2 regions of the Pelosinus sp. IPA-1 genome follow, and region 1 is predicted to be linked to the other one. Evidence: a T-box and tRNA genes for the amino acid it is inferred to sense, from the RefSeq annotation. Region 1 holds a T-box; the other holds one or more tRNA genes.
What was found. A T-box is a leader RNA that pairs with one kind of tRNA and senses whether it is charged. The one in region 1 lies ahead of ileS (isoleucine--tRNA ligase), so its partner is inferred to be a tRNA-Ile.

Region 1 (15,840 bases):
TAAAAGCAGCAATCGTTTCATTTTTTTTATTATGATTAAATAAAAATAATAATAAATTTAGCAGGAGAAGCACAAGATATGGCGTAAAGTAAATATTAAAACACAACATCTAGTAAAACAAAATTGTTAAAGATTCATAAGTGAAAAAGGTTTGTTGATCCTTTAAAATTGGTGGCTAAGTATAGAACCATCTTGATGGGAGCAATATGTTAATAGATCTGGAAGGGGGACATTATGCGTTGTCCATTTTGCGGTTGTATAGAAAGTAGAGTTATTGATTCACGAGGGGCAGAAGAAGGAAATTCAATCCGACGTAGACGTGAGTGTTTAGAATGTATACGTCGTTTTACTACCTATGAAATGGTAGAACAATCACCTTTAATCGTAGTAAAAAAAGACGGACGCCGTGTAATATTTGAACAAAATAAATTATTAACTGGAATTATAAGAGCCTGTGAAAAGAGAGATATCCCTATTAGCAAGATTGAAGAGGTTGGAGAAATGGTAGAACGGGATATTCGTAATACGATGGAGCGGGAAATAACGACTGGTCAGATTGGTGAGATGGTAATGAGGCGGCTAAAAGAGTTGGATCAAGTGGCCTATGTGCGGTTTGTTTCCGTCTATCGTCAGTTTACAGATGTTAATAATTTTATGGATGAATTAAAATTATTAATGAAGAATAAGGAATAGGCAAGTTAAAACTCTAAAAGTGAGGATATGGTGTAGTTATGAAAATCAAGAAACGAGATGGACGTGAGGTTGTATTTGACGAAAATAAAATTACAGAAGCAATTTTTAAAGCAGCTAAAGCAGTTGGCGGAGCAGATAAACAACTAGCAATGGAATTAACATTGGATGTTTTACGTTTCTTAAAACAGGAATATAGTGCCGGGACGTTTGGTGTAGAAGAAGTCCAAGATGCTGTTGAAAAAATACTGATTGAAAAGGGACATGCTAAAACTGCGAAAGCATATATTTTGTATAGAGATAAGCGAACTCGTATGCGAGATGGTCAGTCTTACCTGATGGATGCGGTTGCAGAAATATTAGTAGAAACCAATCGAGAGAACGCTAATATATCAAACTCGCCTTCAGCGAAAATGCTACAAATTGCTAGTGCTGCTAGTAAAGCTTATTATCTGAATCGCCTTATTCCTGAACATATAGCGTCATCCCATATCAAAGGGGATATTCATATACATGACTTGGATTTCTATGGAAAAACATTAACTTGTGTGCAAATCCCCCTTGGGAAATTATTGAAGAATGGTTTTAATAATGGGCACGGTTTTATTCGTCCGCCAAAACGGCCAGCATCAGCAGCAGCTTTAGCCGCCATTATTTTGCAAAGTTCACAAAATGATATGCATGGTGGTCAATCCTTTGCCTTTTTTGATCGTGATATGGCCCCATTTATGGATGGATGTAAGGAAGAGGAAGTATATCAGGCTATGGAGGCCTTTGTTTATAATCTAAACTCCATGCATAGTAGAGCTGGAGCGCAAGTTCCTTTTTCGAGTATTAATGTGGGTGGGGATGTTACATCCGCTGGACGTCTGGTAACAAAACATCTTTTGCTTGCTTATGAGAGGGGATTAGGACATGGTGAAAATCCTATTTTCCCGAATATTATTTTTAGGGTGAAAGAAGGGGTTAACCTGCGTAAGGGTAATCCTAATTATGATTTATTTAAATTGGCAATTCGAGTGGCCTCCCAAAGGCTGAATCCTACTTTTAGTTTTATGGATGCGTCATTTAATAAGCCCTATGGCGATCAGGTTGGTTATATGGGATGCCGTACGAGAGTAATGTCCAATGTATGTGGTCCAGAAGTAACGGATGGACGGGGAAATCTTAGTTTTACAACGATAAATTTGCCAAGATTAGCGATTAAAGCCGAACGGAATTTAATGAAATTTTATCAGAGTTTATCAGATCTTATGGATTTAACTTGTGAACAATTATTACACCGTTATCAAGTGCAGGCTAAACTGAAGGTAAAGGATATGCCATTTTTAATGGGGCAGGGACTATATCTGGATTCAGATAAACTAAAACCAAACGACACTATCGAGGAAGTGATAAAAAATGGTACATTGTCAGTTGGTTTTATTGGTTTAGCTGAAACGCTTATTGCTTTGACTGGCAATCATCATGGTGAAGCAGAAGAATCTCAGATTTTAGGTGAAGAAATTGTAGCCTTTATGCGGAATAAGGTAGATAAAGCTACGGATAAATTTAAACTTAATTTCACCTTATTAGCTACGCCAGCAGAAGGACTGGCAGGACGTTTTGTGAAAATGGATTGCCATGAGTATGGCTTAATTCCTGGCGTGACGGATAAAGAGTATTATACCAATTCTTTTCATCTTCCCGTGAATTATTCCGTTAGTGTACATGATAAAATTAAGTTAGAAGCCATTTATCATAAGTATACCAATGCAGGCCATATTAGCTATGTTGAGTTTGCAGCCCCACCAATTAATAACCTTGATGCGGTAGAAGAGATTATTCGTTATATGAAACAATCGGATATGGGTTATGCGGGCATTAACTTTCCTGTTGACTTTTGCGAAAAGTGTGGCTTTCTTGGCGTGATTGATAAGGACGTTTGTCCTGTGTGCGCCGCGTCGGAGATTAAGCGAGTTAGGCGGATTACTGGATATTTAAGTACGATTGACCGCTTTAATGATGCAAAACATGAAGAGTTGGAGCAACGTGTAGCACATTTGTAAAAAGGTGGATTATAATTTGTAATTTATTTGATTAAGAATCAATATTGTTTTTAGAAGTATAGAGCGTTTTAAATGGAGTGATCATATTGACATGGCTTTTAAAAGAAAAACTACAAAAAACCTTAGCTGAGGAACAGGGAGCAATGGTTTTTGCTCCTGGATCGAAGCAGAGTTTTGCGCTAGTATATCCTAATACGTACCATGTAGGTATGTCTAATTTAGGGTTTCAAATTATTTACCAGCAAATTAACTCTAGAGGCGACACAGCATGTGAACGCTTATTTTTACCTGATAAAAAAACAGAACCAGAATATATTCGTACCAATACACCCTTAATGACAGTTGAAACACAGCGGCCGCTATATGAGTTCCCTCTAATTGGCTTTTCCTTAACCTTTGAAATGGACTATTTTAATTTCTTGCAAATCTTAACCCTAGGGAAGATACCTTTATTAGCAGCTGACCGTAGTGAGAGAGATCCTTTTATTATAGTCGGAGGACCATGTGCTACCTTTAATCCGGAACCATTAGCTGATTTCATAGATATTTGCATCATTGGTGAAGGGGAAGAGGTAATTCATGAGATTCTCGATACCTATTACAATGCAAAGGGGCGCGGGCTCTCGCGGCAGGAAATTTTGTTCCAAATGGCACAACTTTCTGGTGTTTATGTACCCTGTTTTTATCAGGTAAAATACAAAGAAAATGGAACAATTGAAAAGGTTATACATTCCGAGGGGATACCGAATCAGGTCGGGCGACGCTGGATTCAGGACTTAGATAAGTATGAGGCACAAACGGTCATTGTAACTTCTGATACTGAATTTAGAGATATGTTTTTAATTGAAGTAGCTCGTGGCTGCGGGCGGCATTGTCGCTTTTGCATGGCAGGATATTGTTATCGTAATCCTCGTGTCAGATCCCTGGAAAAATTGAAAACAGCAATTTTAGAGGCAAAAAAGTTTCGTAATAAAGTGGGCTTGATGGGTGCAGCTATTTCTGATTACCCTGAGATTGATGAGTTGTGCAATTTGATCTTAGAGCAAGGAATGAATATGTCTGTGGCCTCTTTGAGGGCAGACTCCCTTACAGAGGGTTTAATTCATGGGTTAGCTGTGAGTAAGCATAAGACGACTACCCTGGCCCCCGAGGCAGCGAGTATTCGTTTACGTCGTATTATCAATAAAACGATTAGTGATGAACATTTATTTAATGCGATCAATATGTCCATTAAAGCAGGTATTCCTCACATTCGTTTGTATATTATGATTGGGCTGCCTTCAGAAGAACAACAGGATATTGAAGAAATTGTTACTATGGCTGAAAATATAAAAAAATATATGGAGTCACTAGGGAGTAAAGGGAAATTAACACTCAGTGTTAACCCATTTATTCCCAAGCCCTTTACGCCTTTCCAATGGATGCCGATGGCTCAGGTTTCAATGATCGAGGCAAGACTGAAGTTTATTAATTCTAGTTTACGCCAGAGAAAAGGTATTGAAGTTTTGGTTGAGTCACCAAAAGAGGCTTATATTCAAGCTATATTAGCTAGAGGGGATCGTCGCTTGGCTGTAGCCTTACTAGAAGCCCATAGAAGAGGTGGTAGTAAGGGATTTAAACAGGCAATGAAGGCGAACTTTCTTTCAGAAGAACACTATTTATATAGGCAGCGAGATCAACAGAATGAGATATTACCCTGGCAACAATTAGATATGGGATTAGATTCATCTTACTTAGCACAAGAATTGAAAGAGGCTGAATTAGAGAAGTTTACTGCTCCATGTGTTACAGGATGTACACGTTGTGGCGTATGTAAGAATGAATAACGAGAGGGTGGTACGATGGAAAAATTTATTTTAAATTATGGGAGTAATGGATTGTGGTATGGAACATTTACTCATTTTAATAAATTATCTATCAGACATGGTGTATCGGGCCGTTTGGGCGGGACGAGCCAACATCCATTTCAGTCCTTAAACTTGGGGTTACATACAGGAGATAAGAATGAGGATGTAGTTGCCAACCGTCAACTATTCTGTCATGCAATTGGAATACACCCAGATCACATCGTAACAGCACAACAACTTCATACTGATAACGTAAAGGTAATTACAGCTGGGGATGTTGGAAAAGGCGCAAAAAGTTATGATGAAGCAATACCAAATACAGATGCTCTTATCACAAATATTTCAGGACTTCCTCTAATGTTATTATTTGCCGATTGCGTTCCGGTGTTAATAGTAGACCCTGTGCAGGGAGCTCTGGGGGTCGTTCATGCGGGCTGGAAAGGCACGGTAGAAAATATTGCAGGAAAAGCAGTGCTAGCCATGAAAAATAATTATGGAACAAACCCAGAGGATTGTTTAGTTGGTATTGCTCCTTCTATTGGACCTTGTTGTTATGAGGTTGATGAAGTAGTAATCAATAAGCTAAAAAAACAGTTCGAGAATTGGGAGAAGCTGGTTAGGCCCAATGGTGATAGGTGGTACCTAGACTTATGGAAAGCCAATTGCATGGGATTGGAGCAAGTAGGTGTTAAGAATAGAAATATTGTAGTCAGTGGAGTATGTACTGCCTGCAATCATGAATTATTTTTTTCCTACCGACGAGAAAATGGACATACTGGTCGATTAGGTGCGGCGATTATCTTGTAAGCAAACTGCTTACAAGATTTTTTCTTGAAATTTACTCCTTTTATGATTAGAATTAGAAAGTGGAACTATGTCGGCATATCTTTGACGTAACATTATAATGTCAATATATTTTTTGGGTTTAGGATATACTGTAAGAGGAAATTAATGTTTATTCGCGAATAATGCATATAATGGAGGATTTACTATGTCTATATCTGAAAACCTAACCGAAATTATAGGGAATATTACAAATGCTGTAAATAGGACAAGTAGTACGCGAATACATATAGGAAATTCTGTTAAATTAGTAGCTGTAACTAAGAATCATGAAACTCAAGCAATACAAGAGGCGATATCCGCAGGAGTAATGGCAATTGGCGAAAATAGAATACAAGAAGCAACTAAGAAGGCCCAAACTATTGGACATCAAGTAGAATGGCATCTTATTGGTCATTTGCAAACCAATAAGGTTCGGCAGGCAGTAGAACTCTTTGATATGATTCATTCTGTTGATAGCGAAAGATTGGCTGTTGAAATTGACCGTGTTGCTGGCATCCTTGGTAAACGTCAGGATATTCTTATGCAAATTAATATGGCTAATGAAGATACCAAATTTGGAATATCTTCTAAGGACGCATTCATGTTAGGACGAGCTATTAGTAACCTAGAACATGTTCGGTTATGTGGAATAATGACAATTGCTCCTTTTTATGAAAATAGAGAACTTGTGAGACCAATATTTCGCAACATGTATGAATTGTTTATGGAACTAAAGACTGCGAATTTGGCACATACAAATATAGAATGGTTGTCAATGGGAATGACGAATGATTACATGATAGGTGTGGAAGAAGGTTCAAATTTAGTACGTATTGGTACTGGGATATTTGGTCAGCGTCAATATTAAAGGGAGGCATAAAAAAATGAAGTTTATGGAAAAGGTTTGGGGAAGTTTAGGCTTATTTGAACCTGTTGAGGCAGAAGAGGAACTAAAACCTAAGGCTGAAGAATATGAATTGGCAAAAGGGAAAAAAGGTGGCAATATCGTTAATCTGCCTACGGCTCAAAAGCAAATGAAAGTAATGGTGGTTGAGCCCTTTGCCTTTGATGATGCCCAGCATGTTGCGGATCATCTGAAAAATCGCAAGCCAGTGGTAGTGAATTTTGAAAACTGTGATAAAGAAGTTGCCAAACGTATGATTGATTTTATCAGTGGAACTACCTATGCTTTAGCAGGAAGTATACAAAAAATTGGGAATAATATCTTTTTATGTGCTCCTAATAACGTGGATGTTACTTATAGCCCTCATGAAGAAGGTAGCGATAAAGAATTTTTGCCATGGAATAAATAGGTTTTTTAAATGGGGGATTGAAGATGTTGCAAGATAAAAAGATTGGATTCATTGGCAGCGGAGCGATTGCTGAATCATTGATTGATGGAATATTAAAAGCTGGATTAGTGATGCCAAGTCAAATTACTGCGAATGACGTTACACGAGGTCGCTTAGATCATATGGCGGATCGATTTGGTATTAATACAACCTTAAATATCCAGGAAATCATAAAAACCTCAAATATATTGTTCTTAACAGTAAAACCTCAGATTATAAATAGTGTTTTAGATGCCATTGCACCTTTTCTCCTGCCATCAACACTAGTAGTATCCGTTGCTGCAGGAATTACGATTGGGTTATTGGAAGCGAAATTAGCGCGAATTCCTATTATTAGAGTTATGCCAAATACTCCAGTCGCAGTAGGAGAAGGTATGTCGGTTCTTGCCTTGGGGCAATATGCCGGCGAAGAAAATGGTCAGTTAATATTGACTATTTTTGCAGCTGTTGGTAGAGCTATTATTATGGATGAAAATGCTATGGATGCAGTAACTGGCTTATCGGGTAGTGGGCCGGCTTATGCTTTTGTTATGATTGATGCCTTAACAGATGCCGGTGTAAGAGTTGGCTTGACGCGGAATAATGCGTTAATTATGGCAGCACAGACTTTATTAGGAGCTGCCAAAATGGTTCTTGAAACAGGTGAACATCCTGCTAAACTTAGGGATATGGTGACTTCACCAGGTGGTACCGCCATTGCGGGAGTTCATTCTTTGGAACAACATGGTGTGAGGGCAGCCTTAATTGATGCAGTACAAGCAGCTACAAAACGATCACAAGATATGGGGAAAAAAAAGCATGAATGAACGGGAAAAAATCCTACGATATTATCAAGCTAGTGGCGACGGTGATTTAGCTGCTAGACTACTTGATTTGGCTGAAGCCGCATTGCGTAATCGAAGATATAAGGTTACCGAGTTCCTTGATCCATTTGGTTATAGTATAGCGGAATCAATCGCTGCTCATTATGATCGGTTAGAACTTTTATCAAGTGGAGGTTATAATGGGGCAGAACGAGTAAAAGCTGTTTTTGTTAATGAAGAATTTCGAGGAAATCCTGACTTTGGGCTAGAAGTCTTAGCGGCAAAATGGGATGAAAGATATTATGAAATTACTCATCGAGATGTACTGGGAGCATTAATGGGTCTTGGTATTAAACGGGAAATACTTGGTGACATCATAATGTGCGGACAAGGTTGCCAAATCCTTGCAGATGCTTCCTTGTTAAATTTTATTATGCAAAACTTTAATAAGATTGGTGCAGCACCTATAGTAGTTTCTCAGCTAGAACTATCTGCTATTGTTCCAAAAGAAGAAAAAATGAAAGAAATTAAGACAACAGTAGCTTCTCTTAGGCTTGATGTTATTGCAGCAGCAGGCTTTGGGACTTCTCGTAGCAGGATGGCTGACGAGATTGCAGTAGGTAAATTAAAAGTTAATTGGCAGGAAAGCAAAAATAGTGCCCAAAATATTAAAGAAAAAGATATTATTTCTATGCGTGGTCGCGGGCGTGTTGAAGTTAGTGAAGTGTTAGGTCAAACTAAAAAAGGGCGAATCAGTATTTTGTTAAAACGATTTATATAGATAGGTGGAGGTATAATATATGTTAACCCCATTAGATATTCATAATAAAGAGTTTAAAAGAAGCTTCCGAGGGTATAATGAAGATGATGTAGATGAGTTCCTTGATCGCGTAATAAAAGACTATGAACAGCTATATCGAGAAAACATTGAATTAAAAGAAAGTATTGATAGACTTACAGGTAAATTAGAGCAGTTTCAGCATATGGAGACTACTTTGCATAATACATTGATCATTGCACAAGAAACTGCAGAAGAAGTTAAACTTAATGCAAAGAAAACGACAGAACTGATGTTGAAAGAGGCTGAAATTAACGCGCAAAAACTAGCAGAAGAAGCCTCTAATAAAGTAAGGCGCATGGCTGATGAATATCAGGATCTAAAGAAGCAAGTTGATGTATATCGTGTTCGTATGCGAACATTAGTACAGGCCCAGTTGGAAATACTCGGTGAGCCTAATGAGGATGAATAGTTGCATGTTTTAACTATTTTTTGAATTAAAAGGCAAGAAAAATTTGACTCGGAGAATTAAATTCGGTATAATAAAATCCGTTATAATATGTACATAGTTATACAAGTAATGATGGAGACAGTAGCTGGGATATGTGATTTTGCAGCGAGTTAGGAAGAGTGTGAGCCTAATAAATCAATCATAGTGAATATCACTCCTGAACTGCAAACTGAAACTTAATTAAGTTTTGCCGTTTGACGAGCGTTATTTCGTTTTTGAGTGGCTGCGTAAGCAGTCATTAGGGTGGTATCACGGGAAACAACCTCTCGTCCCTTTAGGGATGAAGAGGTTTTATTTTTTTGGAGGTGTTATTTTGGATTATAGTAAAACTCTTAATTTGCCGCAAACGGATTTTCCAATGCGAGGTAACTTACCTGAGAGGGAACCGGAATTACTAGATTATTGGCAGCAACAAAAAATTTATGAGAAACGTACAACTCAGAACGAAAAACCTAAATTTATTTTACATGATGGACCACCCTATGCAAATGGGGATATTCACATTGGTCATGCCTTAAACAAGATTTTAAAGGACATGATTCTAAAATACAAATCATTATGTGGTTACAATACTCCTTATGTACCTGGTTGGGATACTCATGGTTTACCTATTGAGCATGCTGCTATAAAAATATTGGGACTCAATCGACACGAATTAAAGCCATTAGACTTACGTCGTGAATGTAAAGAGTACGCCTTGAAATTTGTTGACACACAACGTAAGGATTTTAAACGTCTGGGCATTGGTGCGGATTGGGAAAATCCTTATGTAACATTACGGCCTGCTTATGAAGCAAAGCAAATCGAAGTATTTGGACAAATGGCCAAAAAAGGTCACATTTATAAAGGTTTAAAGTCAGTGTACTGGTGTACCTCCTGTGAGACTGCATTAGCAGAAGCTGAAATTGAATATGCCGAAAAAAAATCTCATACTATATATGTTAAATTTCCATTAGTGGATAGTAAAGGTACATTACCTGTAGGAGTAAGTGCTGATAATGTATATGGCGTAATTTGGACAACTACTCCTTGGACCATGCCTGCTAATGTTGGGATTGCTGTTCACCCCGAACTTGAGTATGCTTGGGTAGAATGTCAAGGGGAAATATATCTATTGGCAGTTGAATTAATCGAAACAGTAGCCAAAGATAATAAGTTGGAAGATTACACAATATTATCAACCATGAAGGGTGCTGCTCTTGAGGGCGTAATTTTTACCCATCCATTTATCGAACGTCAATCAGTTGTTGTTTTAGCTGATTATGTTACCCTTGAACAAGGTACGGGGTGTGTACATACAGCTCCAGGACATGGCCCAGACGACTTTGAGACGGGTATTAGATATGGACTGCCAGTTATCAATCCTGTGGATCATGCAGGACGCTTTACGGCTGAAGGTGGCATTTTTGAAGGGATGTTAATTCATGATGCGGATGTTCCAGTGATTAAGGAATTAGCTGCACGTGGCATGCTGCTTGGTAAAGGCAAAGTGAAGCATCAATATGCACATTGCTGGCGTTGTAAAAACCCAGTAATTTATCGGGCAACAGAACAATGGTTTGCATCTGTAGATGGTTTTAGAGAGGACGCCTTGCAGGCAATAAAAGAAGTGAAATGGGTTCCAACTTGGGGAGAAGATCGTATTCATAATATGGTCGCAGACCGTCACGATTGGTGTATCTCACGTCAAAGAGTGTGGGGAGTACCAATACCAATTTTTTATTGTGCAAAGTGCAACGAACATGTAATCAATGATACGACAATTACTGCCGTAAAAGATTTGTTTCGTATAGAAGGATCAGATGCTTGGTGGGCGAAAACAGCAACGGAAATTTTACCAGCTGGATTTACCTGCTCTCACTGTGGCCACGATTCTTTCCGTAAGGAAACAGACATTATGGATGTTTGGTTTGATAGTGGCTCAAGTCATGCGTCTGTACTAGAGCAGCAGAGTGAACTTGCTTGGCCTGCTGATTTATATCTAGAAGGTAGTGATCAACATCGAGGCTGGTTCCAATCTTCTTTACTAACTTCCGTAGCAACTAAGGGAACTGCTCCCTATAAAGCTGTCCTAACTCATGGTTTTGTGGTAGATGGTGATGGACGTAAAATGTCTAAGTCAGTGGGTAACGTTATTTTCCCACAAGATGTTATCAAAAAATACGGTGCAGATATTTTGCGTTTATGGGTAGCTTCTGCGGATTATCAAGCTGATGTTCGTGTTTCCAATGATATTTTAAAACAATTATCAGAAGTATATCGTAAAATTCGTAATACTTTCCGCTATATTCTAGGTAGTATTCATGACTTTAATCCTGACACTGACAAAGTTAGTTATGAAAAATTGTTAGAGATTGACCGTTGGGCTCTTTTAAGATTAGAGCAAGTTCGTGAAAAAGTTACGAAAGCCTATGAAGATTACGAATTTCATTTAATTTATCATACGATACATAACTTTTGTACTGTAGACTTAAGTTCAATCTACTTGGATATTTTAAAGGATCGGGTGTACACAGCTCTACCTGCTTCAGAAGAAAGACGTGCAGCACAAACTGTTATGTATGAAATACTGAGTACTTTGGTTCGTCTCGTTTCCCCAGTTCTTACATTTACCTCAGAAGAAGTTTGGCAACATATGCATAAAGAACAAAATATGCCGGAAAGCGTACAATTAGCAAATTGGCCAATTGCTCGTAGTGAATATTTAAACGCGGAACTAGAAGCTAAGTGGACTTCTATTTTGGCAATGCGTAGCGAGATTACAAAAGCATTAGAAACGGCTCGCCGCAATAAGGTAATCGGACATTCTCTAGATGCGGTAGTTGTTGTTTATGCCGATGGCCAGGTCTTTACTCAGTTATCTGCTATGAGTGAAGAGTGGGCCAATATTCTAATTGTGTCAAAGGTAGTAGTTGTAGAAGATAGGAGTAAGGCTCCAGAAAACGCTTACCAAGTAGAAGATATGGCTTTGGCAATAGACGTATCACAAGCGGAAGGCGAAAAATGCGAACGTTGCTGGATTTATAGTGATACTGTAGGCAACATGCAAGAACATAAAACATTATGCAAACGCTGTAGTTCAGTAGTTGAAAAATTATAATTGTAATTTGAAAACCGGAATTTTTATTCCGGTTTTTTTTTTATCTTATGGAGATGATATAAATGGAGGAATGTTTTGTGGAAAAAAAGGATGTAGTTCATAAACAATTAGAAAAGTTAGTACGTCATTTAGAGTCATTACGTATTGCTGAATATATGGAACTATTAGAACGTCCAGGTAAGCTTATTTTAATAAACCTAATTGCTGGACTAGCAAGGGGGCTAGGGATAGCGATTGGAGCTACTGTTATTTTTGCTCTAGTATTAAATTTATTGCATCAAATTATCTTGTTAAATATACCGGGGATTGGAGATTTTGTTGCTGAAATCGTTCATATTGTAGAGGTTAAAAATAATAAGTTTTGAAATTGAGGAGTGACGAATATGACAAAAGATGTATTTGATTGTATGAGGGAAAGTCATAGTGTTCGAAATTTTACACAACAAGAAATACTAGAACCTACATTAACACGAATTTTAGAAGCAGGTTGTTGGGCTCCTAGTGCTGGTAATTTACAACCCTGGTATTTTTATGTAGTTAAGAATCAAGAAGTAAAACAAAAGGTAGCAAAAGCTTGTTTTGGACAAAATCAGGTAGAAGAGTCGCCAGTTAGTATTGTGATATTAGCAGACCCAGCACGCTCTAATGAAAAATATGGAGAACGTGGAGCTCAATTATATTGTTTACAGGATACTGCAGTCGCAGCGGAAAATATGATATTAGCAGCTCATGGCCTAGGACTTGCTACATGCTGGATAGGAGCTTTCGACGAGGTTCAAGTACAAAAAGCTGTAGAAGCTCCTCCTAGGCTTAGAGCAGTCGCAATTATTTGTCTGGGATATAGTAATGAAGTGCATACGCCTGCTAAAGAAAGATTAAGAGTACAAGAAGTAGCAAAGTTTATTCATTAGGAGAGGGTATTTTGGACGCTGAGAAAAGTAAAGAGCTGATGAAGAACTTAAATATGGAAAAAAGGGGGTTAGTTGAACAGATTGCCCGCTTGGAAAAAAACGGACTAGGAAACAGTTTATCGGATTCTATTGGTGAATTATCTGTATATGATAACCATCCCGCTGATATTAGTGGTGAATTATTTGAGCGCAGCAAAGATCTCGCATTGCGGGACAATGCTCATGTTTTATTAGAAAGAATAGAAAATGCTCTTGAAAAAATAAAAAAAGGGACCTACGAATATTGTAGTAAATGTGGAAATAAGATACCTATTTCTAGATTAGAGGTAATTCCTTGGGCAAATGAGTGCGTAGAATGCCAAGGAGAAGATGATAGTTTAGACTTGTCGCGCAGGCCAATCGAAGAGCAACTTCTCACGCCTCCATTCAAACGAACTTTTTTAGATGATGACAAGAATGAATTTGTAGGTTTTGATGGTGAAGATGCCTTGCAAGCAGTATTACGTTATGGTAGCTCCGATTCTCCACAAGATATCCCTGGTTCAACTGATTATAATGATCTATTTCCCGCTAGTGATGAACATGAAGGAATTGTTGATCTCACAGATGCTATTCCTGTAAAAGAGAATATACTAGAACATAATAAAGATAAAAATAGTTAGAAATAGTTAGAAATAGAATATAATAATGTTTTCTAAAAGTACTAAGTCATATTTAATAATTAAAAACTGGGCTTAACTTAAGCTCAGTTTTTAATTATTAGCAGGAATTGTTTATATGTAAGCATAAGATACTATAAAGAAAGATTAAATTAATCCTAGGTATTGTTGGTAGATGCAGGCTGGGAGGTTCTATTTATGGCAAGACCAATGATGGGAACAAACGCTATTTTGTACCGGGTTGGAGTCTTGGTCGTTGCTGCTATTGTTTACTTTTATATACCTGGCATACGAGAATTCTTTGAAAATGGAGTTACCTACTTAAAGCGTCGTAATCTTGATGGCTTACGTCAATTTATTCTTGATTATGGTGTGTGGGCACCAATTTGTAGCATTATGCTTATGACATTACAATCTTTAATGCCCTTTGTTCCGGGTTTAGTTATTACGATTGCAAATGCTTGGATTTTTGGATGGGTTTTTGGGGCAATATATTCTTGGGTTGGCGCATTACTAGGAGCTAGTCTGGATTTTGCTATAGCAAGATGGTATGGCCGTCCGGTAGTTGAAAAGTTTATTACGGGTAAGTACTTAAAAATGATAGATCTCTATCTGCGCAAGCATGGTATTTGGGCTGTATTTATTACTCGCTTAACGCCGATTATTCCATTTAAGGTGGTGAGTTATGGGGTTGGATTAACAACACTTTCATTTTGCAGATTTGTAATTGCAACCGCAATTGGGCAAGCTCCTGCAATTATTCTATATTCTTTCATTGGTCAAAATCTTACACGTAATATAAGCATAACTATTTTAATAACTTCCCTGTTAGTGGTTATTAGTGCTATTTTGTTTCATTATCGAAAAGAGATAGAGAAAATAATTTTTCAAAAAGAAGAATGAGTTGAAAGTTTGTTAAAAATTAAGCATAATGTAAAAAAAAACATAAGAAAATGATATTAGTTATGTGATTTATTGCTAGTCTATAGTATAATAGTATACAGTTATCTACATAGGAGGTGATTTTCATGTATAAAATTAGTAGCGAATGTATTTCATGTGGCGCTTGTGCTGCTGTTTGTCCAGTAGAAGCTATTTCTGAAGGCGAAGCACAATATGTTATTGATGAAAAGTGTATTGATTGTGGTTCATGTGCAGCAACATGTCCAGTAGGAGCAATCAGCCCAGAATAATTGTAATATAAGAAAAGCCCAGACTTCTGGGCTTTTCTTTTTTGCTTATTTTTCATAATCAACTGAAGATGAATTTAAATAGGACTTGGCATAAGCTAAGTCTTTTTTATGATATAAATCACAGTGTTTGGATAATTTATAGAATATAATAAGATCATAAGTTTAGAGATAGTAATGTTTTTGCGAAAGAATAGGGAGATGACAAAATGGAAGCAGAAGAAATTAGGCAGATATTTAAAGAACAATTTGGTTTTTTTCCGCCTTGTAATGTAGGGGCTAATGAACTAGGGGAAGACATGGGGGAGCTTATTAGCCAATATCACCATTTAATATGGGGTGAAGGTGTTATTCCCATTAAATATCGATATTTAATGGCCTTAGCTACTGCTGTATATAGTGAAGATGATACGCGCGCTAAATTAGAGTTATTAAAAGCGGTACGTAATGGTGCAACGAAAGAAGAGATTGTGGAGGTCTTTCGGCAACAAGTTTGGATGCGAGGTGCTCCTCTCATTGTTAAAATTGTTCCTTTACTGAAATTTCTGGACAAAATTGAAAAAGCATAAGAGAAGTTGGTTAGATGTAAAGGATAATTTAGTATAAAACTTTACGTTTAACCAATTTTTGTTTATTATATATAATATGAACTTTATTCAGAATGTAAAGTAGTTAGGAAAAAGACAAGTATTTTTTGATAAAAGTATATATTTTTGGATAGGAGATAAAATTGTGCCAATATTATTAGTAGTACTGTTTGTTATATTAATTGATCAATTTTCAAAAAATTACATCCTAGCACATATGTTACCTGGTATGTCTATTCCTGTCATTCAGGACATCTTTCATATTACTTATGTCTTGAACCCAGGTGCTGCTTTTGGTTTGTTTGAGCATCAAACCCTATTTTTTTTATTTGTGGCGGTAAGCCTGGTAGGGGCAGCAATTTATTTTTACCCCCGTATTCCCAAGCAATATGGATTATTACGTTTTGGCATAGGTTTACTAGTAGGAGGGGCAATTGGGAACGTTATTGATCGCATAAAAACAGGTTATGTAGTTGATTTTTTTGATTTTCGGATTTGGCCAGTATTTAACATTGCCGATACAGCCATTGTATGTGGTG
Region 2 (15,840 bases), on a different contig from region 1:
TAACAACTCCATACCTAGCGTACCGCCATCTAATACCTGTACGTTGGGAGGAAAGGAGTAGTGGCTAAGCAAACGTTCCACTACTCTTACACCAAACCCTTCATCCTGCATCAAAATGTTTCCTACCCCTAAAACCGTGATTTGCTTCATTCTTTTAGATCTCCTATATCATCCGGCTCTTTATCATAAAACTTAACTCCTGAAAACATTGCAGATATCTCACCATATTTTTCACTCATGTCAGCCCTTGTCGCCATATATACATGGATAATGACAAATAAAACAATCATCCACGCTACGTAATGATGAATTAGATGCACAGTATATTCATCAATTAATAAATGGTTGATAGGTCCAAACAACTTAGCAAGTCCGCTATTAGGATTAACTTGTGCATACATAGCAAATCCTGTAAAGGCTTCTAAAAAAATCATACCATACACGCCACCATATCCTGACCTGGCCATTGAATTTCTTAGGTATGGTCTATGAGCAGAACGCATAAAGCCATAATGCAGGCCCATATCAAGCATTCCTGTCCAAAATAGTTTCGTCCAAGGTTTCGGTAGCATACGATCACCTTTATGTATGATAAATCCATAAATCCGTAAAATAAAGGATGCCATTAATATGTACGCCGCAGAAAAATGAATGAATCGAATTGTAGACATCGATGCCCAGTTACTAATAGCAAACGTTGGTTCTACACCTTGGCTACCAATATAAAAAGGATTACCAATATATAGACCCGTAACAAACAGAACTAAAATAGCCCCCGCCATTATCCAATGAAAAATTCTCGTCCAAATTGTAAATACATAATAAACAGTTACTACACGAGTCTTCATTATACTCCTCCTTACCTACCATTCCTAGGCCTTCAAATAAGGATCACTATGTACAACTGCCAATTGACGACCTGAAGTATCATACAAGTGAGTAGCACAAGCTAAACAAGGATCAAAAGCATGTATTGCTTTTAAAATTTCAAGAGGCTTATCAGCAATCCTTACTTTAGTATCCATCATAGTAGCTTCATAAGGTCCATAACCAGACTTACTATCCCGTGGACAAGCATTCCAAGTAGATGGTACAACTGCCTGATAATTAGCGATTTTGCCATCTTTAATAACTACCCAATGGCTAAGACCACCACGAGGCGCTTCATGAAGGCCTACGCCCTTTGCTTCCTTAGGCCACATCGTAGGTTCCCATTTTTCCATATTTGCAACAGAAGTATCGCCAGCTTTAATATTATTTACTAGTTTATCAAAGTAATACTTGCTGAGATATGCCATGACTTGCGCTTCTAGTCCTCGTACTGCCGTACGACCAACAGTTGATAACATCCACTTTTCTGGTGCTATATTTAACACCTTTGAGACTCCATCTATTTGGTCAACCATCATTTTTTCAACCCAAGTCGGCTCTTTAATGATTCCTTGCTTTACTTTCGTGTATACTATAATATAACGCGAAAGAGGTCCTACTTCGGCCATCTTGCCTTTCCATTTTGGGGTCTTAATCCACGAATATTTGCCATTCTCATCAAGGTATTTCCAATCAGTTTTCGTTCCCTCTTTTGGTGCAGTGTACTCAGGTTTAGTCACACCACTCCACGGGTGCAAATCTATATCCTTTTCAGGATAATTGTACCAGGAGTGCTCAACACCTTCCGTTAATACTTCTGGATCCACTAAGTCTTTCGCTTCAAAAGTATGAAACACGGCTTTATCAACACCTTGAGAAAACTGTTCTACAACGCCATCAGAGCGCAGCAATAAATTCTTATGAAAATCACCATTTGAAGTTCCAGAATAGGTCTCTTCTGGATAGTCTCCAAAACCAAGAACCCTCTCTTTAGCTAAGCCACCGCCGTCAACATAACCCTTTTTAACGTATAACTCTCCAATTGCTAGTACATCGGGCACATAAAAAGAACTAGCAAGACTGATTGCCAGATTGATTGACGTATCCACAGCTGCCAAACGTTCTGTATTAATCGGTGCATTCATGTCATTCATCGAAATAGAGCACGGCATCCCCCCAACCACATAATGAGGATGAGGATTTTTTCCACCAAAGACGACATGGGAAATAACAATTTCACGTTGTTTATCAAGCATATTTAAATAATGGGATACTGCCATTAAATGTACCTCTGGCGGTACTACATCATAATCAGGGTGATCCCACCACTGAGCAGAGAAGATCCCTAATTGACCACTATCCACAATTTTTTTCACTTTATCTTGTATACTCTTAAAATAAGCAGTGGTAGCCTTAGGGAATTCTTTAGGATATGCACTAGTGTCAAATTCAACTGGACCTTTTAGGCCTAAATCATATTTTTCTAACACTGTATTTTGTAAAGCTGCGGTAGCTGCTGGATCTGCTTTAAGAGCAGCAACAGGACTAATCCAATCCAAAGCATGTAAATGATAAAAATGTACAATATGATCATGTACCATTTGTGTCGTTGCAATAATGTTTCGGATATAGTTCGCATTTTTAGGAATTTGGATCCCTAATGCATCTTCTACTGCCCGCAAGCAACCTAATGCGTGAACAGTAGTGCAAACGCCACAAATTCTTTGCGCAAAAAGCCATGCATCTCGAGGATCACGACCTTTTAAAATTAGTTCAATACCACGCCAGGCTGTGCCACTAGATAATGCATCTTGTACCTTGCCTGTAGTTTCATCAACCGTAACTTCTAATCGTAAATGCCCTTCAATACGATTTACAGGATCAACAACAACACGTTTCACAAAACATCCTCCTCATTTCTTCTATTCATTATCATTATCTCGTTCATTATTGTCATCCTTATGATGTCTTCTATGTTGAATAGCAGAAAGAGCACCATGAGCAATTACACCAGCTGTAAGGGCGCCTGCCGCAACCAAGCCAACTTTATCCGCATTCGCAATGACATTAGGAACAGGAATGTTAGGCATACGTTCATAAAACGGATCATTATCCCAGAAGTTATTAGAAGCACAAGCTACGCAGGGGGCTCCAGATTGAATCGGGTAAGAAAGCCCATTCCACCATCGCATGTTACCACAAGAATTATAAGCTTCCGGTCCGCGACACCCAACCTTATATAAACACCAACCAGCCTTACTGCCTGCATCATCAAACTTCTCGACAAACATACCCGAATCAAAAAAGGGACGACGATAACAAGTATCATGAATCCGATTGCCAAAAAATTGTTTAGGACGGCCTTTGCTGTCCAAAGGAGGAATTTGTCCAAATAGGGTATAATGCATGATCACACCTGTGATAACTTCTGGGATCGGCGGACAGCCTGGTACCTTTATAATTGTCTTGCCACTAATTACATCACTGACGGAAACAGATTTAGTAGGGTTTGGTTTAGCAGCTTGAATTCCTCCCCAAGCCGCACAAGAGCCAACTTCAATGATTGCAGCAGCACCTTTTGCTACTTCTCTAAGATTATGTACAAAGGGTTTACCACCTACCATACAAGAAGTACCATCATCATTTAATGGAACTGCACCTTCAATTGCAAGTAAATACTTTCCATTATACTTCTTCATAACTTCTTGTAGGTGTTGTTCTAACGGTTCACCTGCAGCAGCAGCTAATACGTCCATATATTCCATGGAAATCATGTTTAATAGGACATCAGAGGCCAAAGGTGTCTGTGAGCGAATAAAAGCCTCATCACACCCTGTACACTCATGTCCATGTAGCCAAATGACAGGCACTAGGGGCTGTTTCTCAGCTGCAGATACCACTTCTGAAATCATCATTGGCGATAATCCTAAAATTCCTGTAACTGTGACACAGGTTTTCAAAAAACTACGCCGACTTACATTTTTCTTTTGGAATAAATCCCACATTGACTCCAAATTATCCATAATTAACCTCCCATCTTATTACAAAAGGACTTAGCTTATGCCAAGTCCATAAGAACGCAGAAAGTGAGCCTTATTTTTTTACTTCTCTAACTCCACGATTACACCATGGCTCTTCTGCCATATAATCTCCATCATAATAGTAATAAGCGCGAGCCCGGCAGCCACCACAAATACCATCATAGCCACAAGTTCCACAGCCGCCTTTTAATGTTTCGTGCCGTAATTTATTAAACATTTCACTATCTCGCCAAAGGATATCAAAATCAGTTTCACGAACATTTCCGATCTTAATCGGCAAATAAGGACAAGCTTGTACGTCACCGTTTGGCAGAATTACACAATAACCAGTACCCGCTAAACAGCCACGCGTAAATCGCATTGGTATATTACGTTCCTTAGCTATACGCATAAATTGAGGCGCACAGGTAGGTTTAAGTTCAATTGGTACCTCTTTTTGTTTCTCTAATATGCGTGTTAGCACTGCTTCATATTGCTCTGTTTTTAGTGTAGTATCTTCAATATCTTTTCCCCTGCCTGTGGGCACTAAGAAAAAGATATGATGAGCCATAGCTCCTATTTTGACCGCTAAATCAGTAATATCAGTAACTTCCTTTTCATTCCACGTAGTTATTGTTGTGTGAATTTGAAAGGGAAGCCCCACCTTCTTACAAGCCATCATTGCAGCAATTGTTTTATCCCAAGCACCTTCCGACTGCCGAAACTTGTCATGAATGTTTTTATCAGTGCTATCTAGACTAATCCCCGCTGCTCCAAGTCCAGCCTCTTTTAGTTTAATAGCTACTTCTTCAGTAATTAGAATTCCATTCGTACCAAGTACAGGCCTTAGGCCAATACTTTTAGCGTAGCGAATTAATTCGTAAATATCAGATCGCATTAATGGTTCGCCGCCACTTAAAATAATAATTTTAAAACCAGCGCGAGCCATTTCGTCTAATAATTTCTTACCTTCTTCCGTACTTAATTCATCTGTTCTTTTCGTTCCTGCATCACGATAACAATGAACACAGCTAATATTACAGGCCTGAGTAGTATTCCATGAAATGATCATATAGAACTCCTTCCGGGTTTGCTAATCTAAGTTACTACATTACTTGCTATAAAAAACAGACTTCCATTCTCTAGTTAATAATGACCTATCCTAGGATTTGCGATTATCGTCCTCATTGGTAACAGCCGTTTTGAAATTACTAATTCCCTTACCTATTGCCTTACCAATCTCCGGTAGTTTAGCTGGTCCAAATACAACTAAGGCAATTGCCAAAATAACCACTAATTCAGACATACTAAAATTAAACATGACCAACCCCCTTTATACTCATATTATCGCAAATTAATAGCCGTTAGACAATATAAATTTCTAAAATATAGAATAACATTAAAGGAAAGGCTTAGCCACGGCTAAGCCTTTCCTTATTAATTTTATATAACCTTATCGATAGCATCCATTAAATCTTTACGTGGACGATATCCTACAATGCGCTCGACCTCTACACCATCTTTAAATAATAATAAGGTTGGGATTCCCATCACATTATAGTTACTAGCAAGTTGTTGCTGCTCATCAACATTTACTTTCATAACTACTGCTTTTCCTTCATATTCTTGCCCTACAGCTTCTAATTCAGGGGCAACCATTTTACATGGCCCACACCAGGAAGCCCAAAAATCCACTAGTACAGGTTTATCCTTCTGCGATATTTTTTCTTTAAATTCATTTTCATCGGCAATATTCAATACGCTCATTATAAAACCTCCTACTTTTTATGATTCTTATTATTAACTATTGTTTAGATTTTAAATCATGCTTATTTGCTAGCTTATTTACATTTTAGAAAACATTTAATTAAAAGTCAATAGTTAGTAGATATTTAAACTCATTTTACTATTTATAGTATGTAATAACAATTATCAATTCAATCAATAAGGCTTTCCTGACATAAGACAAAAACCCTCTACATTCTAAGAATATAGAGGGTTTATTTACATAAGGCTGTGAGTGATCAATAAGCCGAGTTCTGTTCCGCTCACGCGGTGATGATCATCTATCTAGTCTGGCAGTTACCTGACAGCTCTAGCGACGCAACCCGGAAGGTTCAGCGGGCAGCTTCATCCCTTCCCTATTCGGTCTTGCTCCAGGTGGGGTTTACCTAGCCAGCCAGTCACCTGACTGCTGGTGCGCTCTTACCGCACCGTTCCATCCTTACCAGCATAAGCTGGCGGTTTACATTTCTATGGCACTTTCCCTAAGGTCGCCCTCGCTGGACGTTATCCAGCACCCTGCCCTATGGAGCTCGGACTTTCCTCGTATGCTTTATGGGCATCCGCGATCATCTTTCCTACTCACAACAACATTTCAATATCGACTGAGATAATATCATATCATAAATTATTTGTTAAGTCAATGAATTTTTGCGGTTAATTATTTTTTAATATCGTTGTAGAATATTTTTGTTGATTTTATCAACCTCGACAATAACCGACCATTTACCTTGATCGGCACAGGAAGTGAGAAATTCCTTTACATGAGACAATATAGGTTGCTCCGTGGCAAAATGGCCCGCATCAACAATACCAATACCACTTACTATAGCATTCTGGGCTTCATGGTATTTTACATCTCCGGTTACTAATACATCGGCTCCAGCAAATACCGCTTTATGCAATAGCCCAGCACCAGCACCCCCACATACGGCTACCTTCTTTATCAACTTATCACATGCTCCTGCTATATTTACAGAATCTACTCCTAATGATTTTTTCACCCGATCCGCAAAATCTGAAAACAACATAGGTATTTCGAGCTTACCTATACGACCTAATCCAAATTCTTTACCTGAATTCATTAGTTGATATAAATCATACGCAACTTCCTCATAGGGATGGGCTTTAATCATCGCTTTAATTACCCTACGACTAATTTTTTCGGGCATAACTGTTTCAATGCGGCTTTCTTCAACAGATTCTAACTTGCCATTATTACCAATGAATGGTTTTGCATCTTCTAAAGGTAAAAAAGTACCTATACCATTTGCCGAAAATGTGCAGTTACTATATTTTCCAATATGCCCAGCCCCAGCCGCTGCTAACGCTTCTCGCACCACTTCTACATGAGTTTGCGGCACAAACACTACTAATTTGCATAACTTTTCAGTGGAGTTTACTGCTAAGGGTTCAATATCCTGCAAACCTAAACAGGCAGCTAAAGCATCATTAACGCCCCCCTCCGCTGAATCAAGATTAGTATGAGCTGCGTAGACCCCTATATTTGCCTTAATCAGACTAGATAAAACTTGCCCTTGCGGCAAATCTGTTCGTATTGATGTAATGCTTTTGAATATAAGAGGGTGATGAGCAATGATGAGATCTACATTATCGAGTATCGCTTGCTCTACAACCTCCTTCGTAACATCTAAGGTAATTAGTATCTTATGGATTGTTTGGGATGGGCTCCCAACTAATAAACCTACATTATCCCAACTTTCAGCTAAATGCCTTGGCGCTAACTTATCCATTGCATCCATAATTACTTGACATTTTACAGACATCGCCGTTTAGCCTCCAATTGTTGTAATCTTTCGGTATATTCATGATACTTTTGGCTCTTTTTTGCATTATCACTGAGTGACATCTCCTGTAAGACGCGTTTAGTCTGAGCAATGAGTTGATCAATGTGTACAGATAGAAGTTCCGGTTTATCTCTCCACAGTTTTTCCCCAATGTCGTACATAATAGGTTCACAACTAGTTGCCCTCCCTGGTTCGGCCACAACTATTTCGTACAATCGCCCTTCCTCTTGGACCAATCTTTCGTCAACAACATCCCATTGGTTTTCATTTAACCAACGTCTCACAGTATTCGCAGCCACCATAGGCTGCAAAATTAAACGTTTAAGCGACTTAGTAACTTCAGGCTTTCCTGTTAGTATCTCAATAATTGTCTGACCACCCATACCAGCAATAATAACAACATCCACTTCTTCTGGAGAAAGCACTGTTATTCCATCACCTAAACGGACAGAAATTCGGTGCGTAAGCCCGAGGGCATCTACATGTTCTTTTGCTGCCTTCCAAGGCCCCAGATGAACGTCACCAGCTATTGCTGAAGTAACAATATGCCCTTGCACTAATTCAATAGGTAAATAAGCATGATCAGTACCAATATCTGCCACACGCGATCCCTCCGGCACCAATTCCGCCAACGCAGCTAATCTTCCAACAAGCTTCAATGCATTACACCTCATCCTTTATTTTCTTTCTGTTATTATACAAAAATAACTTACAACTAATCAATAAACAAACATTTCAACGACTAAAATAAAAAAGCACACAAAGGATCATAAACGACAGTCAATCCCTTTGTGCAGCAATACAATATTCTTCCTTAGTAGTTGGAGCACATACTTATAAAAAAAGACTTGGCTTGTACCAAGTCATAAAGCTGCAGGCAAAAGCCTTAGTTACTTTACTTAGAATCGAAAAAATTGTAATAAGTTCTCTAATCCGTAAAAAAATGCAAAGCATATGCTGCTTTGCATTTCATTTTTAAATGGTGGGCGATGACAGGATCGAACTGCCGACATCCTGCTTGTAAGGCAGGCGCTCTCCCAGCTGAGCTAATCGCCCATTATGGTGACCCGTGGGGGAATCGAACCCCCGTTATCGCCGTGAAAGGGCGGTGTCTTAACCGCTTGACCAACGGGCCTTTATTGCGTAATATAAAATGGTGGGCCCACCTGGGATCGAACCAGGGACCAGCCGGTTATGAGCCGGCTGCTCTACCGCTGAGCTATAGGCCCTAGAGATATTAAAACAGGTTTTCCAAGGAAAGCCTGTTTGTAATCCATATAAGATGGCTCCTTGAGTAGGACTCGAACCTACGACCGATCGGTTAACAGCCGATTGCTCTACCAACTGAGCTATCAAGGAATGTCGTCAACATTGACAATTATAATACAATTTCAACATTACGTCAACAACTTTTTTTCATATTATAAGATTTTTATATTTTTTTTAGTTTTTTACTCTAAAAAGTCTTTTAATTTTTTGCTACGGCTAGGATGACGTAGTTTTCTGAGGGCTTTCGCCTCAATTTGTCGAATACGTTCACGGGTAACACCAAAGTGTTGTCCTACTTCTTCTAATGTGCGAGCCCGTCCATCATCTAAACCAAATCGCAGTCTAAGAACCTTTTCTTCTCGTGGAGTAAGAGTTTCTAATACCTCTTCTAACTGCTCCTTTAAAAGCATGAAAGAAGCTGCCTCAGCTGGTGCTGGTGCATCCTGATCCTCAATAAAATCTCCTAAATGAGAGTCTTCTTCTTCACCAATTGGCGTTTCTAAAGATACTGGTTCTTGAGCAATTTTCATAATCTCTCTTACACGCTCAACACTAATATCCATCTCTTTTGCAATCTCTTCAGGTTGAGGCTCACGCCCTAATTCCTGTAGTAATTGTCTAGATACACGAATCAATTTATTAATAGTCTCTACCATATGCACAGGAATACGAATCGTCCGCGCCTGATCGGCTATTGCACGAGTAATTGCTTGACGAATCCACCAGGTAGCATACGTACTAAATTTGTAACCTTTATTATAATCAAATTTTTCAACAGCTTTGATTAGTCCAAGGTTACCTTCTTGAATTAAATCTAAAAATAACATACCACGCCCAACATAACGTTTAGCAATACTAACTACAAGCCGCAAATTGGCTTCTGCCAAACGTCTTTTGGCTTCTTCATCACCTTGCTCCATGCGCTGTGCCAGTTTAATTTCTTCGTCAGCCGTCAGTAAAGGTACTCTTCCAATTTCCTTAAGATACATGCGAACGGGGTCGTCAATACTAATCCCCTCTGGAATAGTTAAATCAATATCAACTTCTTCAGGAGTTACTTCTTCTACCTCTACAACATCAGGCTCATCTGCTCTTTCAGTATCATCCGGAAGTTCATCAACTATTTCAATTCCCTTACTAGAAAAGACCTCATATATCTCTTCAATTTCATCAGGAGATAAATCTTCACTTTGGAGAGTATCCATGATTTCACTATAAGTTAGCACGCCACCCTGTTTTTTCCCTTTGTTCACTAATTTAGTTACATATTCACTCGAAATTGTCTTTTTTTCTGTCATTTTACTCCCCTCCTCCATTGGCCACTCCAATCAAGGCGTAGTTTTTTTTTTGATTAAACACAATGTAATTTATTAATTTCATCTTTTATTCGTTGACTTTCTGCTAATGCCTGCAGAAAACCACTATCCCCCAGACGTTCTAATTCATCAGCCCTTAATCGGGACTGTTCATACAATAACTTTAAGTTTGTTAGGCGCATATTTTTTATACAATCATCAACCATTTTTATACTATCACTATCATTGTATTGTATATCGATTAACATAATATGGGATAATTCCGCATTTGCTGTCTCACTTAGCATCATCGTCCAAGCAGTATCCGTAATATCTTTTCCCATATTATACTCTTTAAATATTAATTCGATTATTTCACGCCTGTGCTCTCCCTGTATTTCTGTAACAGAAAGTTCTTTTTCAATATATGGTATAAGGGAGCTATCTCCACACATCAAGCGAATAAGATGTTTTTCGGCCTGCTCTATCGCAATCGATGGTTTTCTCGTAACCAATATATTAGATATATTCTTTCCTACATTTACATTTTTATCCTTTTTATTTTGAAACAAATATTTACGAACTTCACTACGTATTGCACTTTCGTCAATTGCCAACATCTGAGATATACGCGCAATATGCGTGTTCACCTCTACAGCATTGTCCGCCGAAGCTAACACTGGAACTATTTTTGCTACTACGGCAACTTTACCTTCTAAACTACTATAATCTGTATTATCAAAAGCCTGCTTGATTTGATACTCCAAAACATCATTAGCTTCCTTAATCAATGTCTTAAAAGCTTTAGCACCATGCTTACGGATAAATTCATCGGGATCTTTTCCATCAGGGATTAATACCACTCTCACATTTGCTCCCATACTGCGCAGAATTGTCAAAGCTCTGACCGTAGCATTTTGACCAGCCGTATCACTATCATAAGCAAAACATATTTCATTTGCATTGCGAAGTAATAACTTTGCTTGTTCTGGAGAAAAAGCTGTTCCTAATGAGGCTACTACATTTTTTATGCCATATGCATGGGCAGTAATAGCATCCATATAGCCTTCTACTACGATGGCTTGCCCAGATTCTTTTATAAACTTATGAGCAGCATGAAAACCAAACAAAATATATCTTTTGTTAAAAACAGGGGTCTCTGGTGAATTTAGATATTTAGGCTGGCTATCATCAATCACTCTTCCACCAAAACCAACTACCCGACCACGTACATCAGAAATAGGAAACATAATGCGATTACGAAACCGATCATAAACACCATCACCAGAATTTCGTTCCACAATTAAACCAGCTTTTAGCATAATATCCTGCTCTATACCCCGTTCTAAGAAGGCATGCAATAATTTATCCCAAGCTGGGGGAGCAAAACCAATTTTAAAACTTTCAATAACTTCATTTGTAACTCCACGGGATTCTAGATATTCTTTTGCTTGCTTCCCATAGACTGTCTTTGTCAAACAAGCATAAAAAAACTCCCTAGCTAATTCATTAGCACGGTATAATTTAGTATGTTCCCGCTCCCTTGCCAGCTCTTGTGGTGTTTTGTTCTTTTCTGGCAAAGGAATATTCATTTTTTGAGCCAACATTTTCACCGCATCAAAGAAACTAACGTTTTCAATTTTCATCAAAAAATTGAATACATTACCACCGCTTTGACAACCGAAACAATAAAAAAATCCTTTTTCAGGTGTTACAGAAAATGACGGAGTATTCTCATGATGAAATGGACAGCAGCCCCAATAATTTTTTCCTTTTTTTTTCAAAGGAACATAATCTGATAGAATACTTACAATGTCACTTTCAGAACGTAATCTATCAATAAACTCATCATAAACCGCATCTTTCATAACTTCACCCTTAACCTACCCTATAGCAATTGTGGCTTTTTCTTCCGACTAGATACCATTACAGCAAATCCATACTATTAACCTATTTGTCATATTTTCGCTATTTTTTCTCATTTTCCTGCTAATAATAGCATATCCAATCTAATTAAAAGAAAATCTAATTTTGATTTTGTGATTTATTTCTACATAAATTCCCATAATCCTTCTAGAATATAAATATACAGTTATACTTACTATCTTATACTAGAGATAATCGGATTCTACTTAGCTTTTAATCCACCAATTTATTTATTAAATTCTTTCATAAACAATAGTATTCAAGATAACTTATAAATATCCTCTTTTGCCTATTGACAACACTTATATTATTTGATAATAAATTTAAAGTATGCCTCGACACATTACATTCTAAAAATTTATGTGTTTTTTTTAAATAAAAGGTAATCGAACTATCCGCCGATTACCTTTCTATTACTAGATTCATCTTATTATGCGATTTACCGAGCAATCCATTTTGAAGGTATAAATAATTCTTCAAATAAATGAACAGCATATATATCCGTCAAACCAGCTATATAATCAACAATGGTTGCTTCTAGCCCCCAATTTTCTTCTCGTTCTAAGAATTCCTGAGGTAAATTTTCTGGGTGAAGAGTAAAGTACTCGTAGAGTTTATGAATGATATATTTTGCTTTCTTACGATCAGATTCTAACTCCGCAGAATGGTAAACTTTTTGAAACATGAACTCACGAAATTCTTCCATTGCATTTTTAACTTTTGCAGACAATTTTATTTCATTATAGCCATCTGAATTCTTAATCATATCAGATACCATAACAGTAATCATATTCGAAGGATTTGTACCTAATATGTGAGCAACCTTTTCCGGTAAATCAACAGCTTTAATCATACCTGCACGAATACCATCGTCATAATCATGGCACAGATAAGCAATACGATCGCCAATACGGACAATATTACCTTCTAAGGTAAATGGTTTATTTGCACCTGTATGATTTAAAATTCCATCCTTTACCTCCAGTGTTAAATTTAACCCCTTTCCACTACGTTCAAGATGCTCTACAACTCTTAAACTTTGTTCATTATGATTATAATGTCCAATTAAATCACGTAGAGCGTACTCACCAACATGTCCAAATGGGGTATGTCCTACATCATGCCCTAAAGCAATTGCTTCTGTTAAATCCTCATTCAGCATTAGCCCTCTGGCAATTGTCCGAGATATTTGTGATACTTCTAAACTATGAGTCATGCGCATGCGATAATGATCGCCAGGAGAAATGTATACTTGTGTTTTATGTTTTAAACGTCTAAAAGACTTACTATGAATAATTCGGTCACGATCACGTTGAAAAGCGGTACGAAATTCACAAGCTTCTTCTTCTTTTTCTCTCATTGCATCCCTACTCTTACTTGCAAAAGCTGATAGCATCTTATGTTCTTGCTCTTCAATACGTTCGCGTATGTTCATAATATCGCCCTCCATTTTACAAATAATCTATTATATGGAATACTACCTTCTCTCCTTGTGACCTACTTCCATTATCCATTTTATTCTTATAATCATTTCATCATACCATCCATTTATCCCTCCATTTTTCTCTACATTTCTGTTATAATAAAAAAAGATCTATTTCTCAGCTTGCTAGCTATTCTAAAAACGAAAGGAAGTTACTATGAAAACTAAAGTTTTCCTACTCACATTGCTCCTTATGTTACTTTTTGCAGGCACTACTTTAGCTGCCAAACCAACCATCACAGCGGACCAACAATATTTTGATATTAATACAGGTTTATATGTATTAAACGGAAATGTTTACATAGAACTAAAAAACCGTATTATTACTGCTGGTCAAGCTAAAGTAAATATGGCTTCCTTAGAAGTTTGGGGAACTGGTGGCATAACAGTTAGCCAAGACGACATCTCCTTTACCGCTGATAAGGTATATGTATATGGCAGTCAAGATCATGCTGTCGTCGAAGGAAATGTGGTGTTCTCCCGTGAAAATCTTAAGGTTACTGCCAATCAAGTGGACTATAACTGGCGAGATAAAAATGCCGTATTTAGCGGCAATGTACAAATTAGACAAAATGACAGCCTCCTGACTACGGATACCGCAAGATATAATATAGCTACAAATACCTTTCTATAAGTAAAAAAACTCCAGCTCTTTTGCTGGAGTTTTTTTACTTATGAACAGAATTCGTTCCCATAGACAGCTGACTGTTTTTTTTTGCAAACAAGTTCCATAATTTTATTTGCAGTTTCTTCAATCGCCTTGTTTGATACATCAATAATCGGGCATTTCAACTTATACATGATACTTTTAGCGTATTCAACTTCCTCTGTGATTCGCTGGGAATCAGCATAACAGGACGCAGGATCGAGTCCCATGGATCGTAATCTTTCTGCACGAATGTTATTAAGCTTAATAGGATCGATAATTAGCCCTACAATACGCTCTGCAGGAATTTCAAATAGCTCTTTAGGTGGTGCTACTTCAGGAACCATTGGTACATTAGCCACCTTTAGCTCCTTATGGGCTAGATACATACTAAGGGGAGTCTTAGACGTGCGTGAAACTCCAACCAATACAACATCTGCCTTTAAGATACCACAAGGATTTTTACCATCATCATATTTTACCGCAAACTCAATCGCTGCAACACGTTTAAAATAAGCTTGATCTAGTGTATGAATTAGCCCAGGCTTTAATTGAGGATGGAGCCCCGACACATGCTGCACCGCATTTATCATAGGTCCCATAATATCTATGGTTGGAATACCATGACGCTTCGCTTGAGACAGCAACGCCTTCCTAAGTTCAGGGCCTACGATTGTATGGCAAATAACACTTGTATTATTTGCTGCTTCCTCAAGGATTCGTTCAATTTGATCAGTACTTTTAATATAAGGAATACGAATAATTTCAAAAGATCCAACTTGAAACTGACTGGCCGTTGCTCTAGCTATCATTTCCGCTGTTTCTCCAATAGAATCAGATAAAGCATAAATTATAGATGGTTTAGCTATGACACTTACCTCCTTGTATACAACAACTATTTATTGCAACTTTCGCTATATTTAATATCAATATATATACCTCAATATGTATCTAACTATAATGGCTCGACAAATACTATATTGTGTATTATACGCTAAAATCATACAAAATCCTCTTTCTAAAACCTTTGAGAGCACCTAGAAAGTAACCATTATTACAGCAAAATAAGCCTGTACAAATGTACAGGCTTATTTTCACTCGTTTATTATAAAGCAACGATTTTACTCAAATCTGCCATCTTTGTACTAAGCCCCATAATCGCTTTTAGTAATGCTAAACGATTATTTCGCACTTGCAAATCTTCAACCATGACCATTACCACACTAAAAAAAGCATCAATTGGCTGAGTCATATTAATCATAATCCCAATAACACCAGCATAATCTTTCGCTTCTGTCATTTTGCAAACCTCTTGACGAGCCAATTTGCATGCATGGTATAAAGCACGTTCTTCGTCAACCACAAATAGATTTTCTTCAATCAGTTCAACCGGTGCATTTTTAGCTAAATTACCAACACGGGTAAAAGCCTGTACAGCTTTTTGCATTTCACTGCTGCAACCATCAGTAGCCATCGCTTTAGCCCTTAGCCAAGTATCATAAATATCATCCACTCCGACTGCCATAACCGCATCAATCAGATCATAACGAATATTTTCATCCGATAAAACATTTTTAATCCTGAGTCGGAAAAACTCCTGTATTTCAGCTAGCAAATCCGCTTGTCGTTTATCATCATTAATACGTAGTAAATCCATTGCCTTAACCAGCATAGCATGTAAAGATACATGATATTTGCCATCAATTAAGATGTTAACAATTCCTAGTGCCTGACGCCGTAA

Region 2: it has a tRNA-Ile gene. The T-box ahead of ileS (isoleucine--tRNA ligase) is inferred to sense a tRNA for this amino acid. The anticodon was not compared.

The regions. Positions count from the first base shown of each region.
Region 1 is NZ_BSVC01000004.1:488,660-504,499, reverse strand. Features, by position in the region: gene nrdR (transcriptional regulator NrdR) at 235-693, shown strand; gene nrdD (anaerobic ribonucleoside-triphosphate reductase) at 732-2,738, shown strand; gene QSJ81_RS12275 (TIGR03960 family B12-binding radical SAM protein) at 2,825-4,564, shown strand; gene pgeF (peptidoglycan editing factor PgeF) at 4,580-5,392, shown strand; gene QSJ81_RS12265 (YggS family pyridoxal phosphate-dependent enzyme) at 5,577-6,278, shown strand; gene QSJ81_RS12260 (cell division protein SepF) at 6,295-6,723, shown strand; gene proC (pyrroline-5-carboxylate reductase) at 6,747-7,568, shown strand; gene QSJ81_RS12250 (YlmH family RNA-binding protein) at 7,561-8,346, shown strand; gene QSJ81_RS12245 (DivIVA domain-containing protein) at 8,366-8,815, shown strand; T-box leader at 8,915-9,131, shown strand; gene ileS (isoleucine--tRNA ligase) at 9,168-11,954, shown strand; gene QSJ81_RS12235 (DUF5665 domain-containing protein) at 12,032-12,319, shown strand; gene QSJ81_RS12230 (nitroreductase family protein) at 12,338-12,865, shown strand; gene QSJ81_RS12225 (TraR/DksA C4-type zinc finger protein) at 12,877-13,527, shown strand; gene QSJ81_RS12220 (TVP38/TMEM64 family protein) at 13,723-14,427, shown strand; gene fdxA (4Fe-4S ferredoxin) at 14,553-14,717, shown strand; gene QSJ81_RS12210 (carboxymuconolactone decarboxylase family protein) at 14,924-15,283, shown strand; gene lspA (signal peptidase II) at 15,447-15,840, shown strand, end outside.
Region 2 is NZ_BSVC01000007.1:241,822-257,661, reverse strand. Features, by position in the region: gene QSJ81_RS18280 (HyaD/HybD family hydrogenase maturation endopeptidase) at 1-150, opposite strand, end outside; gene cybH (Ni/Fe-hydrogenase, b-type cytochrome subunit) at 147-848, opposite strand; gene QSJ81_RS18270 (nickel-dependent hydrogenase large subunit) at 873-2,771, opposite strand; gene QSJ81_RS18265 (hydrogenase small subunit) at 2,793-3,893, opposite strand; gene nirJ2 (putative heme d1 biosynthesis radical SAM protein NirJ2) at 3,964-4,962, opposite strand; gene QSJ81_RS18255 (twin-arginine translocase TatA/TatE family subunit) at 5,053-5,211, opposite strand; gene trxA (thioredoxin) at 5,334-5,657, opposite strand; RNA gene rnpB (RNase P RNA component class A) at 5,904-6,257, opposite strand; gene QSJ81_RS18240 (Nif3-like dinuclear metal center hexameric protein) at 6,341-7,459, opposite strand; gene QSJ81_RS18235 (tRNA (adenine(22)-N(1))-methyltransferase) at 7,450-8,139, opposite strand; tRNA gene QSJ81_RS18230 (tRNA-Val) at 8,461-8,536, opposite strand; tRNA gene QSJ81_RS18225 (tRNA-Glu) at 8,541-8,615, opposite strand; tRNA gene QSJ81_RS18220 (tRNA-Ile) at 8,635-8,709, opposite strand; tRNA gene QSJ81_RS18215 (tRNA-Asn) at 8,764-8,839, opposite strand; gene rpoD (RNA polymerase sigma factor RpoD) at 8,932-10,065, opposite strand; gene dnaG (DNA primase) at 10,101-11,912, opposite strand; gene QSJ81_RS18200 (deoxyguanosinetriphosphate triphosphohydrolase) at 12,410-13,405, opposite strand; gene QSJ81_RS18195 (LptA/OstA family protein) at 13,611-14,087, shown strand; gene QSJ81_RS18190 (pyruvate, water dikinase regulatory protein) at 14,126-14,953, opposite strand; gene glyS (glycine--tRNA ligase subunit beta) at 15,205-15,840, opposite strand, start outside.